DNA from 3 places in the Novosphingobium sp. HR1a genome. Region 1 is predicted to be linked to each of the others. Evidence: riboswitches for the same ligand, from Rfam matches in the RefSeq annotation. Region 1 holds a riboswitch; each other region holds the start of a gene.
What was found. Region 1 has a riboswitch for cobalamin ahead of HWN72_RS11895 (TonB-dependent siderophore receptor). Riboswitches for the same ligand answer to the same signal wherever they lie in the genome.
Positions count from the first base shown of each region.

Region 2: another riboswitch for cobalamin. It lies ahead of HWN72_RS13660 (HoxN/HupN/NixA family nickel/cobalt transporter); the one in region 1 lies ahead of HWN72_RS11895 (TonB-dependent siderophore receptor).
Region 3: another riboswitch for cobalamin. It lies ahead of HWN72_RS26040 (TonB-dependent siderophore receptor); the one in region 1 lies ahead of HWN72_RS11895 (TonB-dependent siderophore receptor).

Region 1 is NZ_JABXWS010000047.1:250-4,601, forward strand. Features, by position in the region: gene HWN72_RS11895 (TonB-dependent siderophore receptor) at 1-1,721, opposite strand, end outside; cobalamin riboswitch at 1,827-2,019, opposite strand; gene HWN72_RS11900 (cell wall hydrolase) at 2,307-3,485, shown strand; gene HWN72_RS11905 (hypothetical protein) at 3,636-3,980, shown strand.
Region 2 is NZ_JABXWS010000051.1:20,044-24,395, reverse strand. Features, by position in the region: gene HWN72_RS13665 (flagellin) at 1-605, shown strand, start outside; gene HWN72_RS13660 (HoxN/HupN/NixA family nickel/cobalt transporter) at 791-1,843, opposite strand; cobalamin riboswitch at 2,030-2,273, opposite strand; gene HWN72_RS13655 (nuclear transport factor 2 family protein) at 2,340-2,543, opposite strand; gene HWN72_RS13650 (sigma-70 family RNA polymerase sigma factor) at 2,583-3,254, shown strand; gene HWN72_RS13645 (ribonucleotide-diphosphate reductase subunit beta) at 3,467-4,352, shown strand, end outside.
Region 3 is NZ_JABXWS010000098.1:15,378-19,729, forward strand. Features, by position in the region: gene HWN72_RS26030 (sulfotransferase) at 66-1,211, opposite strand; gene HWN72_RS26035 (hypothetical protein) at 1,323-1,622, opposite strand; cobalamin riboswitch at 1,767-2,011, shown strand; gene HWN72_RS26040 (TonB-dependent siderophore receptor) at 2,198-4,348, shown strand; gene HWN72_RS26045 (hypothetical protein) at 4,351-4,352, shown strand, end outside.

The DNA.
Region 1 (4,352 bases):
CCCACGACTACGTTGCCGCCAACGTACTGTGTGTTCGCGGTATCGTCGTAGCGCCCGCCGCCGACGCGCAGGTCCGCGCCCAGCTTCAGACCGACCGCCCACGCCTTGTCGATGCTGGCGTAGAGATTGCTCTTCGGACGACGCGCCAGCTGCGCGCCGGTGTCCTCGTTGACGGCGTCGAGGTAGGTATAGGCGAGGTTCACGTCGAAGCCCTGCCAGTCGGTCACCTGCATCCCCAGTTCCACACCCTGCGCCCGCGACCGGCCGACATTGTAGTAATTGAAGTTCGCAAGGTCGTAGTCGATCAGGTTCTTCGTCTTGCGATCGAAGTAGGTCACCGTGAAGCGGCCGGTCCCTTCCGCGAAGGGCTGCTCCAGGCCCACATCCCAGCTTTTCGACGTCTCGGGATCGAGCGCGCGGAAGCCCGCGTTGGTGTAGAGCTGGTAGAGCGAGGGCGCCTTGAAACCCTCGCCGTAGCTGGCCCGCAGGACCGGGGCGCTGTCGCCGCCGCCGATCACCCAGGCGCCGTTGGCGGCGAAGGTCGTGCGGTCGCCGAAGTCCGAGTTGTCGTCGTAGCGCAGGCCGCCGTTCAGCGTCAGGCCGGTGAACGGACGCAGCGTCAGGTTGCCGAACAGGCTGTCGATGGTGGTCGAATCCTTCGAGCCGTAATTGTCGTCGAACTTCTGCTTCTCGGTCTCGCCGCCGACCAGCACGCTGGCCTCCTCTATGGGTGCGAAGCTGACCTGGCCCTCGAAGCGCTCGGTGCGGCCGTTGGTGGTGTAGGGGCCGAACACCGCGTCATCGGAGATGCGGCGCGTGTCGTTGATGCCATAGCCGACGCGCGCGTTCAGCCTTCCGTCGAGGCCCGCATAGCGCAGGTTCGCATAGCCCAGCGTATCGCGCTTCATCCCGACGTTGAGGGCATCGGCACCGGTGTTGTCGTAGTCGTAGTTCGCCTTGGTGTAGAACCCGCCCGCATCGGCCGAGAGGCCCGGCGCGAACTCGATCGAGGCGCGGGCATTGGCGCTCTTGCTCTCGAAGCCGTCCTTCTCGGTGGCGCCGCGGCGCTCGTTGAAGGCCGAGAAGCCGTCGCCCTTGAGCCAGTTGCCGCCCAGCGTCAGCCCGACCGGGCCGACGAGACCCGCCGCCGAGACACTCGCCTGCTTGCGGTCGCGCCAGCCATACTCGGCTTGGCCGCGCGCGGTCCACTGCTCGGTCGGGCGGGCGGTGATGAAGTTGATGACGCCGCCCACCGCGCGGCTGCCCCACAGCACGCCCGAGGAACCGCGCACGACCTCGACACGGTCGAACTGGCCGATCGGCAGCGCGCCGAAGTCGAAGCCGCCGCCGACGTCGCCGGGATCGTTGATGCGCACACCGTCGATCAGCACCAGCGACTGCGCGTTCTCGGCGCCGCGCACGAAGACGCTCGCGGGCTGGCCGAAACCGCCCGACTGCACGGTCGAGATGCCGGGGATGCGGGCAAGCACGTCAGTGGCGGTGGTCGCTTGCGTGCGCTCGATCTGGTCGCGGGTGACGACGCTGACGGACTGGCCGACCTGGGTGATCGGCGTCGGCTCACGGGTCGCGGTGACGGTGATGTCGGTGCGCGCCATCGCACGGTCGCCCGCCGCCATTTGCTCGCCGATCGCAACCGCGTCCTGCGCCATCGCGGGGGTGCTCACGGCAAGCGCGGTGCCGAGCAGAAACAGATACTTCATATGTCCTCCGAACCTTTGAACGTGCTTGTGCCGTTCACGGCGGAGGCATGCGCGCCTTCCTCATGGCGCGTCACACTCGCTGCACCCGGAAGAACCCCGTCCGGCTGCGGAACGACCGTCTCGGGCAGGTCTCCTGGCTCCCGGATCGTCAGTCGCGCCATCCGCCTTCCCGGCCCTCATACGGGCCAGTGGCATGGTGGAGGCGGCCTCCCCGGTCACAGTTGCGGGGGCAGCGCCGGTATTCGCACCCGGCTTCCCTCTTAGGCCCTTGCGGGCAACCCATGACGTAACCGCGCGGATAGTGCGGCATACAGGGGTTGGCAAGCATTCGTCGTCCCGGACTCGATCCGGGGCCGGTGGCGGTCTTTAGGCGCGAGCCATGGGCAAGGCGCCACGCCGCAAGGGCGGCCGTTCACGGCCAGCGGTCCCGGATCAAGTCCGGGACGACGAGGCGCAGCCAAATCTTAAGCCCTTAAGCGTACAGAGCGTGGCTGTACCGCAACGGGACGGCCCGGAATGCCCGGATGCGCGCGCACCGGGCACAGGCTAGGCCGGTGCTGCCGAATTGCGGCCGAAAGGAACCGAGTGAGCCCTGCCCCTTCCATTCCCGGACCAGACGCCGCCCCGGCGCCGGTGATGGATTCGCAAGGCGCTCCGTTCGAACGCCCGCGCGATTTCGTCGGCCGCTATCCGCGCCGCGCCCGCGGTGTCGGCCACCGCCCGGTCGTCCTGCGCCGCCGCTGGACTTTCGCCGTGACCGCGCTCGCCGCCGTCGCCCTTCCCGCCTTCGCCGCGCCGGAAGGCTGGGACAGCTTCGCCATCGCCGACGCCGCCTCGCAAGGCGCCGAAGCACTGCCCATGCCGTTCGAGCAGGCAGGCGCCAGCTTCCCCGGTTCGGCCTTCTATTACCTCGAAGCCGAGAAGGCCCCGCTTCAGGTCGGCGAAGGCATCCGCTCCGACGCCGACGACAGCGTCTCCGGCCCGCTGGCTACCGCGCGGCCGATCTACATCGACAACTCCGGCGTCGACCGCACCCGCGCGCTGCAGTGCATGACTGCCGCGATCTACTACGAAGCCGCGAGCGAGCCCGATGCGGGCCAGCGCGCGGTGGCGCAGGTCGTGCTCAACCGCATGGCCCACCCGGCTTATCCCAAGACCGTCTGCGGCGTCGTCTACGAGGGGTCGGAACGTTCGACAGGCTGCCAGTTCTCGTTCACCTGCGACGGCTCGCTCGCCCGTCGCCCGCAGCGCATGTTCTGGGACCGCGCCGAAAACGTCGCGCGCCAGGCGCTGGCAGGCTACGTCTACACGCCGATCGGCCTCGCCACGCATTATCATACTGTCCAGGTGCACCCCTACTGGGCGCCGAGCCTGCAGTACCTTTCCACCATCGGCGCGCACCGCTTCTACGCGCTGCGCGGCGCGGCGGGCAGCGCGGCGACGTTCCGCTTCGCCTACCTCGGCGGCGAGCCGATGGCCGCTCCGCATCGCCATGACGACAGCGCCGATGCCGCCGCTGCAGCAGCGGCGCTCGACCCGCTCGCCGTCCAGCGCGCATTCGGCACGGCCCAGCCCGTGAAGGCAGAGCCGGTCGCGCAGGCAACCAGCCCGACCATGCCCATCCAGCCCAGCCCCGCCTATTCCAGCGAAGTGCAGCAGCGCGGCGGGGATTCGCTCTATACCGCCCGGAATCTGCCGGGTTCGCAGGGCATCAAGGCCGAGTACGCAAACTCCGGCCGCTGGATCACCCAGCCCGCAAATTGAAGATAATCGATTGCAACGGAGGCACCCGGGGAATGTCCCTAGGTGGTATCGTCAAGACTTGAGAAACCACGTCCCTGCATGATGGGTTCATCGCTGCCGGGGTAGAGGGTTGATCCGTCGACACCCACCAAGAAGAGAGACTATCCGCCCATGACCATCCGCTTCGCCGCCGCCATGAACGGGACGATGCCGGCCATTGCCGGAGTGCTCTGCACCGGCGCGCCGCTGGGCGCGGTCAACGACAACGGCCCCCTTCTCCCGCGCCCTAGCCTGCGCTCCATCGAGAGCAAGCCTGCCGCCGAGATCGACGCCGGCATTGCCGAAGCCCTCATGCATTTCGCACGCCACGGCCTCTCCGCCGCCGAACAGGCCCGCGTCGAGGCCGAGGCCGCCCATGAACGCGGCGACACCGCCGCACGTGCCCGCTGGCTGAGCATATGCCGCCACCTCGACCGCCGCATGGCCGCCGCGCTGGCAAAGCGCCTCGCGAGTTGAACGCTTAATCCTCCCTGTCGCGAAACGATGGGGAGGTGGCAGTCGCGAAGCGACTGACGGAGGGGTGGGTTGCAATCCCCCTCCACCACCGACTACGTCGCCGGTCCCCCTCCCCATCGCTTCGCGACAGGGAGGATGAGAGTTTCGACGAGTCGCACCCAAAGCGACTTGCGCTCGCCATATCCCCGTTCGATACCATCCCCAGCGCCGCTAAACCCTTTCGCAACATTGCCGACAGGTGAACAAACAGGCGATTTTCCGCCATTTCACCCCCTTTATTGCAATTGCGAACTATTATCAGATAAAAGCTGATGCAAAGACCCCTTTGCCGGTTGCAATGGTCTTCCAAGGGGCGTAGGGCCGCCCTCGCAA
Region 2 (4,352 bases), on a different contig from region 1:
CCCAGACCGCCGAAGGCACGCTGTCGGAAGTCGGCAACATGCTGCAGCGCGTGCGCGAACTGGCGATCCAGTCGGCCTCGGGCACTTACCAGACCTCGGACCGCGCGGCGATGCAGCAGGAAGTCTCGGCGCTGACCACGCAGATCAACGACAGCTTCACGCAGGCCAAGTTCAACGGCAACACGCTGATCTCGACCACCGCCGGCGCCGACCTCACCTTCAACATCCAGACCGGTTCGCAGGGCGGCCAGCAGGTCGGGCTGACCTCCAAGGCGATCGACGGCACCAAGGTTTCGGCGACCGCCCTCGACGTGACCGACGCCACGAAGGCGGCGACCACGCTTACCAACGTCGATGCCGCGCTGTCGGACGTCAACGCCACCCGCGCCTCGCTGGGTGCCGGCCAGAACCGCCTCGAATCGGCGATCAACAACCTGACCAACACCACCACCAACTTGTCCGACGCCCGCAGCCGTATCGAGGACGCCGACTACTCGGCCGAAACCACCGCGATGGCCAAGGCGCAGATCCTCAGCCAGGCATCCACCGCGATGCTCGCACAGGCCAACCAGAGCCAGCAGAACGTCCTCTCGCTGCTGCGCTGATAACGGACTGAAATATAGAACCTTCCTATCCCGGAAGGTTCGGAAAGCCCGGTGGTTCCCCATGACCGCCGGGCTTTCTTGCGTGGTAAAAGACCCACCCCCAGCCCCTCCCGCAAGCGGGAGGGGAGCAGAAAGGGATTGCCCTCCCGCAAGCGGGAGGGGGGCGAGACTTGCTCGTTTACGCCCTAGTCGCAGCGGGGTGGGCTGGCCGCCGCCCCCACTTCCACCGTGTCCAGACCGCCCCAGCGGTACACGGCCCAGCTCAGCAACCAGCACACCACGAACAGGCCGACGATCAGGAAGCCCAGCGTGTTGAACTGCTCCGAAAGCGAGGCCGCCCCGGACCACACGCCGCCCTCCAGCCCGAATTTGTCCGACAGCAGCGCGGCGGTCTGGATCGAGCCGATCACCAGCGCCACCATGGCCGAGATCGCGGTGATGACGATGTTGTAGTAGAGCTTGCGGATCGGCTTGACGAAGGCCCATTCGTAGGCCCCCAGCATGATGACGCCGTCGGCGGTGTCGAGCAGGGCCATGCCCGCCGCGAACAGCACCGGGAACACCAGCACCGACCCCAGCGAAACGCCGTCCGCCGCATGCGCGCCCGAGAGGCCGAGGATGGCGACTTCGGTGGCGGTGTCGAAACCGAGGCCGAACAGGAAGCCGAGCGGCGCCATGTGCCAGGCATGGCGCACCAGCCGGAACACGGGGCGCAGGATTCGCGCGATCAGCCCGCGTCCGGCGAGCAGCATGTCGAGGTCTTCCTCGGCATAGGTCCCGCCGCGCCGCACCTCGACGAAGCGTTGCCAGACCCCGCGCAGGATCGCGAGATTCATGATCGCGATCAGGAACAGGAAGCAGGCGGAAATGATCGTCGCGATCACCCCGCCCGAACGGCCGAATGCCTCGAAATCATCGAGAGTGCCTGCTGCCAGCGCGATGGTGGTCGCGGCGATCAGGACGATGGCGGAATGGCCGAGCGCAAACCAAAGGCCCACGGTGATCGGGCGCTGGCCTTCCTGCATCAACTTGCGAGTGACGTTGTCGATGGCGGCGATGTGGTCGGCGTCCACCGCGTGGCGCAGGCCGAGGCTCCAGGCGAGGAGGGCGGTGCCCAGCATCACCGGGCTGGCGTGGAACAGGCTGAACGCCCAGCCCCAGACGACCAGGTTGGCGGCGACGAGCAGAAAAAAGAGCACGGTTATCCGGCTCTTGAGAGAGGTTTTCGCGGGCGACATCGGCGTTCTGATCCGTCTTCGCGTCAGCGACCTGACGGGGGCGTGCCGCGCACTCGGCGCGGTCGGCACGGGAGGCCCCGGACGGACGCGGCAGCGCCCGGCGTCCCTCGCGCCGATGCGGCCCCCGCCGCACGTTGCGTCGCTCAGACGGAAGTTACCGTGCCGCGGCCATCCCCTGGACCAAGGCAAGAGCGACCGGACGCAGGCAGGTCTCCTGGCTCGCGGGTCATCGCTTGATGCATGGCCTTCCCGTGGCCTCGCATGTCGCAGCGTCCGGCCCAGTGGCTGCCGGCGACCACCTTCGGGGCACCGGCCTATGCATCGCGCTCGCCACTTACAGTTGCAGGGACAGCCCCGGATTCGGATGAGAACATCCTCACCGCGTTCCCTTTTAAGCCCCTTGCGGGGCACCGGCGCGATCTTTCGCCGAAATGCTCAAGGTGAACGCTTCGGCGCGGCCTTCCTAATCGCGCGCCTGCTCCGCCGCAAGAGGGGGCTATTCGGCGATGTTCATCGCGTATGTGCGCCGGGCGAAGCGCCAGCGGCCGTCGTGGCGGACGAGGTCGTCGAAGTAGCGGGCGGCGAATTTCATCACCTTGCCCTCGATCCGGGCGATCTCGCGTACGTGGCAGCGGCCCTCGGCGGTGTCGCCCGAAACCTGGATCGCGCCTGGCATGGCGAAAAAGACCATCGCGTCCATCGTGGCGAACAGGTCGTCCCAAGTGCGCGAGAGGGCTTCGTGGTCCGCCGCTTCCTGCCGATGGTCAAGTGGCCGGCTTGGCACGTTCACGGCACCGGGCGTCCGGGGATCGAACTGGAGGATCTGGTGGAGGTCGGCCTCGTCGCGCTCACCGAATGCGCGCAGAAACACGATCTGCCGACCGAGGACGGCTTCGCCGCCTATGCCAAGATGCGGGTGCGGGGGGCGATGGTCGATCTTGTGCGCCGCAACGTGCAGGGCACGCGCGGCACGTCCGAGCGCCGCCGCATGCTGGCGCACAAGGAGACGCAGCTTCGGGGCTGGCTCGGCCGCGATCCCCGGCCTGACGAACTGGCGCAGGCGATGGGCATGGGCGAGGGTGAGTTGGTCTCGCTGCAGGATGCTGCCCGCCCGATGCGTTTCGAGCCGATCGATGAGGTCTATTCCGACCAGTGGATGACTTTCGCGACGGAAACGCCTGACAGCTTCGCGATGCTGGTCGACGCCGAGATGCGCGGCGCGGTCATCGCGGCGATCACCGACCTGCCGGACCGGCTCAAGCTGATCGTGCAGCTCTACTTCGTGGAGGAACTGAACCTCGCCGAGATCGCCGAGGTCTTGCAAGTTTCGATCCCGCGCGTGCATCAGCTGAAAGCGCAGGCGATCGACAAGCCGCGAGAGAGCCTGAAAGGCGTCGCCGAAGTCCTCTGACCGGCACAATCCGGGGATTCATGCGAGGGCGGCGAAATTAATCACACCCACAACCCCTTGGGGCTGCACTTTTTCCTTGCCCCCACATATTCCTGTGGGAAGATGATTCACGCACTCGATTTGCGCGCGATCTTGCCTATCTCTGGCCTTTCCGCCCAAGCGTGAAAGCGTTGTGGGCGAACGCAATTTCAGACGATCCACCGGAGCCGCCCATGTCCCTTCTCGAAGCCCGCAAGACCTACAAGCCCTTCGAATATCCCTGGGCTTACGACTACTGGAAGATCCAGCAGCAGGTCCACTGGCTGCCCGAGGAAGTGCCTCTGGGCGAGGACTGCCGCGACTGGGTGCAGAACATCTCGGATCATGAGCGCAACCTGCTCACCCAGATCTTCCGCTTCTTCACGCAGGCCGACGTGGAAGTGCAGGACTGCTACCATGAGAAGTACGCGCGCGTCTTCAAGCCGACCGAGATCAAGATGATGCTCACCGCCTTCTCCAACATGGAGACGGTGCACATCGCGGCCTATTCGCACCTGCTCGACACCATCGGCATGCCCGAGAGCGAGTACGGCGCGTTCCTTGAGTACTCGGAACTCAAGGACAAGCACGACTACCTGCAGAAATTCGGCGTCGACAACGACGAGGACATCGCCCGCACACTGGCGATGTTCGGCGGCTTCACCGAGGGCGTGCAGCTGTTCGCCAGCTTCGCGATGCTGATGAACTTCCCGCGCTTCAACAAGATGAAGGGCATGGGCCAGATCGTCTCGTGGTCGGTGCGTGACGAATCGCTGCACTGCGAAGGCATCATCAAGCTATTCCACGCCTTCTGCGAAGAGCGTGGCTGCCTCACCAAGGCGGTGAAGGACGATATCGCCGATCAGTGCCAGACCACGATCCGTCTCGAGGACAACTTCATCGACCTGGCGTTCGAGCTGGGCCCGGTGCCGGGCATGACGCCCAAGGATATCAAGAAGTACATCCGCTACATCGCCGATTGGCGCCTTGGCCAGCTGGGCATGAAGCCGATCTACCTGATCGAGGATCACCCGCTGCCCTGGTTGCAGCCGCTGCTCAACGGCGTCGAGCACGCCAACT
Region 3 (4,352 bases), on a different contig from region 1:
ATGGGTCCCCGCCTTCGCGGGGATGACGAAGCAGGGTCAGGTGACGATGCCTTCACCCGTATCGATCACGCCCGCACCGCGATCTCGTACTGCTCGATATAGTCGCGAAAGTGCTCGCGGACGCCTTCGCGGCTGAGGCCGAATTCGGCCAGGTCATATTCGTGCTTGCCGTGCTTGCCCTTGGGGTTTGCAGCCAGGTAGGCTTCCATGGCTGCGCGGGCTTGCGGCGTGAAAGGCTCGTCGAACCTTTCGTAGATGCCCTGCGCCGTGGCGAGCGGGTCGCGCACCAGATCGCGATACTGCACGTCGAAGATCGCATCGTGCCCGTGCTTCGCACGAAAGGCGTTCGACCGCGCGATCATCAGGTCGAACGTCTCCAACAGATTCTCTCCGATGGCCCGAAGATCGACCTGATCGCTGTACATCCGCCGCACTTCCTTGACGAGGCTGCAGGCCGAGCCCAGCACTTCGACCGGATCGCGGTGCGTCATGACCAGTTGCGCGTCAGGAAACTCGGCCGTCAGGGCATCGAGGAACAACGGGTGCCAGGGGTTCTTGAGCGTCCAGCGCCCCGGGGCATTGGCCTGAAGCAGCTGCAGCAGCCGCTTTTCGTAGCGGAAGGCGGGCGCGTAGTCGGCCTCGTCCAGGAACCAGCGGTGGTAGCCCGGAATGTCCGCCTGGGAATCGTAGAGCTGCGCGCAGAACGACGGCGCCATGGCGAACTGGCACTCGGTCGGGCTGTCGGCCTCCTCGTAATGGATCGCGGCGATCTGCGGCGCGTACTTCAGCCCCTGCAGCGTTCGCGTCTGGCAGGCATCGTGACGGGGACCGGCGTGAAGTTCCTGCACCAGCGGCGGCGGCACCGAATCGAACGCTTCCCAGCGCAGGAACGCGCGGCGCGCCGGGTCGGCTTCCAGCAGGTTGATCGCCAGCGTGGTGCCGGTGCGCGGAAGGCCGAAGACGAACAGCGGCTTCTCGACCGGGCGCTCCAGAAGTTCGGGGTGGCGCGCCAGCCAGTCTTCCACCCGCATCCGGTTCGCCATCGCGGCGACTAGTGCATCGACCGATCGCGCCATCCCGGCTTCAGTAAATCTGGCTTCGTCCTCGTAGGACTTCAGCAGCACGCCAAGCCCTTCGAGGATCGCGGGATCGCCGAAGTCGCTCAATCCGGTCCGTTCGCTTGCCGCTGCGACGATGTCCTGCGCCTGCATGTCTTCTCCCTCATCCCGTGCCGCGTCATCGCGCGGCGTTCGGAAGGGATCATGAAGACATGGGGCACACTTTAGAAGCTACCCGCCGATCACCTTGGCGATATCGGGCGATCAGACCGAAAGGATCAGGGAATCATCGCTGCGCGGGGGCGTACCGTCGTACGAGGGCAGAGGCTCGAAGTGCTCGTTCAGCAGTTCCATCGACGAGAGGCCCGCCAGCTTGAACTGGCCGAGACCCGGCTCCTCGTCGCTGCGGCGTGCCTTCGCGGGGTTCATGGCACTGACGACAAGATCGCCGTGCCTTTCGAACAGCATGTGCGGGGCAAGCGTGATCGTGTTGCCGTTGTAGCGCGCCGTCACGAACTTTCGCGTGGCTATGGCTTCCATCAGGGTGAGTCGTGGATCAGTCATCGGCACCGCAAATTGCACGGGTTGCCCAAAATGAAAAGCAAGGTTGCAACCGAAAACTCGCAGGACGGGCTTTCGGAAGGCCCCACGCGAACGGCTTGCAAATCGTGCGCGCAGCGAATAATCCCCCGCCCGTCCCTCCGAAAAGGGGGACACGATCGCGTTGGTGCCTTCCGAAAGGGGCTTAAAAGGGAACGCGGTGAGAGGGGCTACCCCTCGAAGCCGAGGCTGTCCCTGCAACTGTAAGCGGTGAGCGCGATGCATATCGCGGCAGGCCAATGTGCCCTGCCGCAGCCACTGGGCCGGACGCTAACTCCTGCGAGGCCTGGGAAGGCCGTGCATCGCGCGACGACCCGTTAGCCAGGAGACCTGCCAGCGTCCGGTCGCTCTTGCCTTGGTCCAGGGGATGGCCGCGGCACGGTGTACTCCGTCTGAGCGACGAACTTGCGGCCAGGCCGCAACGGCGGGTTTCGCCGGTCGCTCGTTCGCGCCCGCTTCCCGCCGCTGCGCCCGCGCGGGGGACGTCCCTTGCGCGGGAACCTGTCCGTTCGACTGGGAAACGCAACGGGGGTTACAACATGAATACGAGATCGCTTCTTTCCGGCCTGATCGCTTCGGGCGCGTCATTCTGCATGCTTGGCATGTCCGCGACTTCGGCTGAGGCGCAGGAAGCCGCCGAGACGGCGCCGGAGAATGCCAATAACACGGATGCGGGCAACATCGTCGTCACCGCGCGCAAGGCGGGTGTCCTGCAACTCGGCCAGCAGGCCGACGCCTCCAGCCGCCTCGGCCTCACGCCGATGCAGACGCCGGCCAGCGTCGACGTCATCACCAGGGAGATGATCCGCAGCCTGGGCGACCGCACCGTGGTTGCCGCAGCCGCGCGCGCGCCGGGGCTCATCAACAACAGCTCGGCCTTCGGTTACTCGCTGAGTTCGCGCGGGTTCACCGGCTACACCTCGGTGATGCAGCTCTACGACGGGATGCGCGTCTACACGACGACCACGCAGACCTTCCCCGCCGACCCGTGGATGGCCGAGCGGATCGAGGTCCTGCGCGGTGCGGCCTCGGTCCTCTATGGAGAGGGCGGCATCGGCGGCGCGATCAACGTCGTGCGCAAGAAGCCCAATACCGAGCAGTTCGAAGGCGAGGTCCGTCTCAGCGGCGGTTCGTTCGATACTTATGCGGCGGCGGGCGGGATCGGCGGGCCGATCGGAGACAGGCTCTCGTACCGCGTCGATCTCAGCTACAACCGTTCGGACGGGTGGATGGAGCGCGGGCAATCGCGCAGTCTTGCGCTTTCGGCGGCGCTGCGCTGGCAGGCGCGCGACGACCTCGTGCTGACGCTGACGCACGACCGCGCCGACCTCGACCCGACGATCTGGTACGGCACTCCGCTGCGAGACGGCAAGCTGGTGCGGGACATCCGCAAGAAGAACTACAACATCGCCGACCGCTCGCTGCGTTTCGACGATGCCTGGACCCAGGCCAAGGCCGAATGGACACCGGCCGAGGGGGTGACGATCACCAACGTCGCCTACTATCTCACCGGCTTCAAGCACTGGCGCAATGCCGAGGGCTATGCCTGGTCCGGCGACCAGATCCGCCGCTCGAGCTATCTGGAGATTGTCTACAAGACGAAACAGTGGGGCGACCGCTTCAACGCGGTGTTCGATCATACACTGCTTGGCATGGACCACCGCCTGAGCCTGGGCGGCGAGTACAACACCGGCTCGCTGCTGCGCACCGACAGTTCGCCCAACAGCCGCTTCGACCTCGTCGATCCTTGCGACTATACGCCGGGCACGTTCCTCGACGGCACATTCGGCACCCGCTACAAGTACAAGACCGATGTGCAGCAATGGGCGCTGTTCGGCGAAAGCCGGCTCTCGCTGTCCGACCGGCTCTCACTGGTGACGGGGCTGCGCTATGACCGTCCGAAGACCGAGCGGCACGATGCCCTCGATCCGGCGGCGGACTACACCGCCCGCTATCCGAGCACCAGCTGGCGCACGGGGCTGGTCTACAACCCCAGCGACACGATCTCGCTCTATGCGCAGTATTCGGCGGCGGCGGACCCGGTGACGGCGTTCCTCACGGCGACGCTGGCGCAGACCACCTTCGACGTTTCCACCGGGCGCCAGTGGGAGGCCGGGGTCAAAGCGACTTTCCTGGACGGACGCGGCGAGTTCACGCTGTCGGGCTATCGCATCGTCAAGAAGAAGATCCTGACCCGATCCGCCAACGATCCCACGGTGTCGGTGCAGGTCGGACAGCAATCTTCCTACGGCGTCGAGGCCTCGTTCGGACTGGCGGTGACGAAGGAATTCAGCGTGCTCGCCAACGGCACGATCCTGAACGCGCGGTACGACGACTTCGACGAACTGGTCGACACCGCGCTGGTCAGCCGGGACGGCAACATGCCCATCGGCGTCGCGGAAAAGGCGGCCAACCTGTGGCTGTCATGGCGGCCGGTGCAGCCGCTGCATCTGGACGCGGGCCTGCGGTATGTCGGCAAGCGGTACTCCGACGCCGCCAATACCCGGCGCATCCCGGCCTATACGCTGGTCGATGCCTCGGCCCGCTACGACCTTGCAGAGAAGACGAGCGTGACGCTCAACTTGCGCAACGTCTTCGACAGGATCTACGTCCAGAACAGCTACTCCACCTCGCAGTGGGTCCTAGGTGAGCCGCGCAGCGTCGCGGTCACCTTCGAGCAGCGGTTCTGACCGT